Formosa sp. Hel1_33_131: one gene and its partner. The main gene of each other region encodes a partner of the protein of the gene in region 2 in a complex. Links are inferred from orthologs where the notes say so. Each region holds a gene or a part of one and is shown on either strand. Other genes may lie near its edges.

The links.
Region 1: rpsR (region 2) and rpsT share a complex: the UniProt entries of both Bacillus subtilis proteins name them as parts of the 30S ribosomal subunit. The link is inferred for Formosa sp. Hel1_33_131 from one-to-one orthologs.

What each region holds. Positions count from the first base shown.
Region 1 is NZ_CP017260.1:1,942,566-1,945,776, reverse strand. What follows is about bases 312-3,183. They hold rpsT (30S ribosomal protein S20), read right to left. Parts: upstream 1,938-3,183; coding sequence 1,686-1,937; downstream 312-1,685. Other genes in these bases: proS (proline--tRNA ligase), read right to left, coding at 2,181-3,183; FORMB_RS08860 (glycoside hydrolase family 113), read right to left, coding at 312-862. Also shown: more of FORMB_RS08860, read right to left, coding at 1-311; more of proS, read right to left, coding at 3,184-3,211. UniProt on the Bacillus subtilis protein: Binds directly to 16S ribosomal RNA.
Region 2 is NZ_CP017260.1:2,493,910-2,496,933, reverse strand. What follows is about bases 303-2,987. They hold rpsR (30S ribosomal protein S18), read right to left. Parts: upstream 1,950-2,987; coding sequence 1,656-1,949; downstream 303-1,655. Other genes in these bases: FORMB_RS11520 (LytR/AlgR family response regulator transcription factor), read left to right, coding at 2,470-2,987; rpsF (30S ribosomal protein S6), read right to left, coding at 1,952-2,290; rplI (50S ribosomal protein L9), read right to left, coding at 1,193-1,642; FORMB_RS11540 (TonB-dependent receptor), read right to left, coding at 303-1,075. In the rest of the region: more of FORMB_RS11540, read right to left, coding at 1-302; more of FORMB_RS11520, read left to right, coding at 2,988-3,024. UniProt on the Bacillus subtilis protein: Binds as a heterodimer with protein bS6 to the central domain of the 16S rRNA, where it helps stabilize the platform of the 30S subunit.

The DNA of each region.
Region 1 (3,211 bases), 550 kb from region 2 along the record:
CTTCATACCCATTGGACTGTACAGCAAAATTATACGTAGTGGCTACGGCAGTGCCTGGTAATTCCCACGATTTCCACGCAGCATAATCGATACTTCTAAAACCATACTCGGTAAATACTATTTTTTTATTGTGTTGACAGCTGAAATTACGGATGTTGTTTTTGATAGGACTGTAAGCCGCTATTAATTCTTCAACCGTTGGTGTAGGCTTGTTGACCAGAGGAAAGTAACTATCGATTCCTATATAGTCCATTTCTTCCCAAAACGGAAATGCTTCATAATCATCCCAATTTGCAGCATAAATTAATTTAAGCTCAGGATACTCCTCTTTTAAGGTCTCAATTAAGCTTTCCCAAAAGAGAGGTCTTCTCTTAACAAACTCTCTTAATTCTGTGCCAATACACAACAAATCTATAGGGTGAGTGTTTGATAATTCGGCTATTTTTAAAATGAGTTTTTTGTAAGAGTTTTCAAAAATCTGCCAATGTACTTCTGTTTCTAAATAAAAATCACCTCTATATGGAATTCCTCCGAAATCAACCAAAGGACGTAACATAATCAAAGTAATAGGTAATGTATTTTCTAAACCTTGTTTATAATTTGTAATCGATTCGTCTATTTGATAATCTTTAATTTCAAAGGAATGATTAAAATAGTCTTTTGAGGCAGATAAAATTCCTACTAAAGAAATACTATTCCCTAGGACATTTGTATTATTTGTTGAGTTTAATTGAGCACTGTAAATGTTTAGACCGTTTAGTTTTGAGGTGTTTTCGAAACTATTTTGACATGTTAAATCAATGTGATCTCTCTCACAAGAGAGCATCAAAAGTGTTAAAATGATGGAATATAAATATTTCATATTGAAAAATGATAGGGGTTAAAACAAAAGCCTGTGTTCTTTATAAATAGTTTAGTTTTCTACTTTCTCAAAAATCATAGTTATCCCTTGCTGCCGCACGATTCCTATCGTGTGGCTTACAAAGTTTATTTGGAACGCGAATGGATTCGCGCACCAGCATAGAAAGTTATCATAAATATTTTAAATAAAATTTTCATAATTAAATAATTTATAAATTTAGGTTAAGAATAAATTATTAAGTCGTTATTCTTCATTGTGGACTTTCCACGTGGTGGACTTTTTGACATTTATTTTTCACTTTCTTAGAGAATAAACTCCTGTTTTTTAATTTCCGTAAGCCGGATGGTCTTGAGTTTGTCTTGTAGAATCGGTTCTAATAGACATCTGTACTCTACATTTGAACTTAAATTCTGACATCCAAAAAAGTATGGATACCTAAAAAAGTCCCTATGTTATTTACAGTAAATTAATATCTTAAGCACGGTTAAATTGCTTACAAAGAATTAGATTTGAGGTATAATTTTTGTAAACATAATAAATTGAAATAAATAATGAAGTGATTTTTCCCTTACTAAAAGTAAGGGAAAACCTTACTTTTAAAAATTCCCTTCTTAAAACAAGGAATATTTTTTTAAAAAAAATAGGATTTTGAAAGTTTTAAGCACCTAATAGTGCTTTTCTTAAGTAGTTCTGCGTGGTCAAACACACCTTCTAAAAACAAGTTTAAACACAAAAAATCCTTTGAAGCGCGCTTCAAAGGATTTTTAAATTTTATAGAATTCCTAAAGTCAACCTATGTAATTAGGACGACACAGTGTATTCGTTAAAGAGTTGCAACAAATTTTGATAAACCAGACTTTAGGTTTGCCGCTTTGTTATCGTGAATGATATTGTTTTTGGCTAAACGATCAATCATTGAAGAAACAGAAGAAAGCATTTTTTGAGCTTCTTTCTTATCCGTTGTTTCACGCAAGTTCTTAATTGCGTTACGCGTTGTTTTGTGCTGATACTTGTTCAGCACGCGCTTTGACTCGTTACTTCTAATTCTTTTTAAAGCTGACTTATGATTTGCCATAATTCTTAATTTTATTATTATTAAATAATTGTAGCCCGTAGGGGAATCGAACCCCTCTTACATGGATGAAAACCATGCGTCCTAGCCGATAGACGAACGGGCCATTTTTTATAACCAAAAACACAATCTTGATAATTCTGTTTTTATTTCAAATAGCGTGCATTATTTCTAATGCGGTTGCAAAAATACAACTATTTTTAAATGTTACAACTTCTTACTAACTTTTTTTGAAAAAAGTTAAAGTTAATAAGCTTTCGCAAATAAAACGCGCTGTTTGGAAGGTTTCCCAGAAAATACACAGACCCCATCTTCCAGTTCCGAATCTATTGGAATACAACGGATTGTCGCTTTTGTGATTTCTTTTATTTTGTCTTCTGTTTCTGTACTGCCATCCCAATGTGCCGAAATAAATCCTGCTTTTTCTTCTAAAACCGTTTTAAACGCCTCAAATGTTTCCACTTTTGTGATGTGATCCGCTCTAAAATCCAGCGCTTTTTGAAATAAGCCTGTTTGAATCTCCGTAATTAAGGTCTTTATGGTGTCTGTTAAACTTTCTAAAGCCACCACTTGTTTGGTTAATGTGTCTCTTCGAGCCAACTCTACTGTGCCACTTTCCAAATCTTTTGGTCCAATCGCCAGTCTTAAAGGAACCCCTTGCAATTCGTGTTGTGCAAATTTAGCTCCCGGTCGTTGGGTGGTTCTATGGTCGTATTTTACAGTAATATTCTCTGCTCTCAAAGCAGTCATGATCGTCTCGGCTTGCGTGGTTATCTCAGCCAATTGCTCATCATTCCTGTATATAGGAACAATTACAACTTGGTAAGGTGCTAGGTTTGGAGGCAATACCAATCCTTTATCGTCACTGTGGGTCATAATTAAGGCACCCATCAAACGTGTGGAAACACCCCATGAGGTTGCCCAAACGTAATCTTGTTTTCCTTCGCTGTTTGCAAATTTAACATCAAATGCTTTTGCGAAATTCTGTCCTAAAAAGTGAGAGGTTCCCGCTTGTAACGCTTTTCCATCTTGCATTAAAGCTTCGATACAATAGGTTTCTTCGGCACCTGCAAAACGTTCGCTTTCCGTTTTGACCCCTTGAATTACAGGAATCGCCATAAAATTTTCAGCAAAATTTGCGTAGATATTATTCATAAGCTTGGCTTCTGAGATGGCTTCGCTTTTGGTGGCATGCGCAGTATGTCCTTCTTGCCATAAAAATTCAGCGGTTCTTAAAAACAAACGCGTTCGCATTTCCCATCGCACCACATTGGCCC
Region 2 (3,024 bases):
GTTTAAAAATTCCTTTGCTAGATGCAGATTCGTGCGTAAAGCCTTGGTAAGTGCCTGTATCATACCCTAAAGTTGATAACGCATTTTGTACAGCTATCAAGTCAGATTCTAAAACAACAGATTCGTTGACCGCTCCAGATCCAGTGTTTGGTAACCATGCCTGTCCTAAATCTGATCGTTCATCTTGCTCGTAATTGGCAAAGAAAAATAATTTGTTTTTCACGATCGGTCCACCAATACTAAAGCCTGTTTGCTGTTGCGTAAGACTTGGAACAAAAATTTCTTGTCCTTTGATCTTAGAACCCGTCATGTCTTCATTTCTATAGAAGCCATAAACAGTTCCTTTAAATTCATTCGATCCACTCTTCGTCACTGCATTTACTGCAGCTCCAGTAAATCCAGATTGCGTTACATCGTAAGGTGCAGTTGATACTTGTATTTGATCGATGGCATCTAAAGATACGGGTTGTGAATTTGTTTGCCCTCCAGGAGTTGCTGCATCCAATCCAAAAGGATTGTTGAAAATTGCACCATCTAAAGAGAAGTTATTAAACTGATCGTTACGTCCTCCAAAAGAACCGTTACTTGCCGTTGGCTCTAAACGTGTAAAATCAGATGCAGATCTAGAAATTGTAGGAAGTGTTGTCAATTCTCTACGGCCTACATTGGTTTCAGCACCTGTACGGTCGCTTCCAAAAACACCTTTAGAAGTGTTTGCGGTAATCACCACAGCATCCAATTGTCCAGCATCAAGTGTTAATGCTAATGTTAAATTTTCTGTTTTTCCTAAGGTCAAGAATACATCTGTAAACGATTGGTCTTTGTAACCTACATAACTAACCGTAATTGTGTACGGTCCGCCAACTCTAAGGTTGACAAGGTTAAATCGCCCGTCAATGTTGGTGGCGGCTCCGTAAGTGGTCCCTGTTGGCGTGTGCACTGCAACAACGTTTGCACCTGGCAAACCGGTATTGGTCTCATCGGAAATAGCTCCCTTAATACTTGAAGTTGTCACCTGAGAAAAGGACAGTGAACAAGTGAAAATGAACATTAAAAGTGTAGAAATTTGTTTCATTTTATTAAAGTTTGTTTATGATTAAGCTGCTAAATTACAACAAAAAAAGCCTACACTTACGTGTAGGCTTTAAATAAAAATTCAATTTATTAACTTTTTATTAACAATATATAATTGTTATTTAGCTGCAATAATTTCAAAAGGAAAATCAACTGCTACATCTCTGTGAAGACGAATGATTGCATTGTATTTACCAAGACGTTTTACATTACCACCGGTAACATTGATAAATTTTTTGTCAATTGAATGGCCTGCTTTTTCAATAGCTGCTGCTAAATCAATATTGTTAACAGATCCAAATAATTTATCTCCACTACCAACTTTCGCTGCTATTTTGATTTCTAAAGCTTTTAAAGCTTCAGCAATTGCTTCGGCTTCATCTACTATTTTCTTTTCTTTGAATGCGCGTTGTTTTAAGTTTTCTGCTAATACTTTTCTAGCAGATACCGTAGCAAGAATGGCTTTACCACCCGGAATTAAAGAATTTCTACCATAACCGTTTTTCACTGTTACAACATCGTCTTTAAACCCCAATCCTTCTACGTCATGTTTTAATATAAGTTCCATAGTTATAATAGTTTTATTTCATTAAATCGGCTACATAAGGCATCAAGGCTAAATGTCTTGCTCTTTTGACAGCAACAGACACTTTTCTTTGAAACTTTAAAGAGGTTCCAGTTAAACGTCTTGGTAATAACTTACCTTGTTCGTTTACAAATTTTATTAAAAAATCTGGATCTTTATAATCGATATACTTGATACCTGATTTTTTGAAACGACAGTATTTTTTAGCTTTGTTGGTGTCAATATTTAAAGGCGTTAAATATCTGATTTCACCATCTTTTTTTCCTTTGGCTTGTTGTTCTATAGACATAATTACGCTTTTTCTTTAAGTTTAACTCTTCTTCTTTCAGCCCATGAGATTGCATGTTTATCTAAACTAACAGTTAGATAACGCATAAAACGCTCGTCACGTCTAAATTCTACTTCTAAAGGGCCAATAGCCTCTCCAGGTGCTGTAAATTCAAATAAGTGGTAAAAGCCACTTTTTTTGTTTTGGATTGGATACGCTAATTTCTTTAGCCCCCAATCTTCTTTCGATACCATCTTTGCTCCTTTAGAAACGAGTAAGTCCTCGTATTTCTTTACTGTTTCCTTTATCTGTGTGTCAGATAAAACGGGATTCAAGATGAAAACAGTTTCGTAATGATTCATAAATTTTATTATTATTTGATTTTTAATGGCTGCAAAAGTAAGTATTAATTGTTGTCTGAACAACATTATATAACATTATTTAAACGAAATTAATTTTACTCGTTAATCGGTATTTTAAGAGTTTAATCGATTTATTTTTTGTATAATTGTAATTGATAACGACTGATAACACAACCCCGATGACTTTAAACTGTATAATTGTTGACGATAATTCTACACAACGATTAGCCACATTAAGACTAATTAACAACCACCCTTCTCTTAATTTGATGGGGAAATTCACATCTGTAGTTGAAGCTAAAAAATTCCTTCTCACAACCCCTATAGACCTTATTATAATGGAGGTCAACCTTTCTGTTTCTGATGGATTTGATCTCTTAGACAGTTACATCGACACTCCCGAACTCAAGACTCCTTACGTTATCATAATAAGTGAAGATGCATCTCATGCCTTTAAAGCATTCGAATACAATGCAATCGATTACTTAGCAAAACCAGCCTCTAAAAAACGTTTTAACGAAGCCATTGCTAAAACTGTATTGCAAGCAAAAATGAAAGAAAATTTCCAAGATTATGATGGAGAGCATATTTTTGTAAAGAGCAATCTTAAAAAACGTAAAATATACATCAACGAGATCAAATGGATTGAAGCTCTCGGTGACTACGTGAAATTAATAACTAATAACAAAAGCTTCGTTATTCTTTCGACCATGAAAGCCTTTGAAAACGAACTC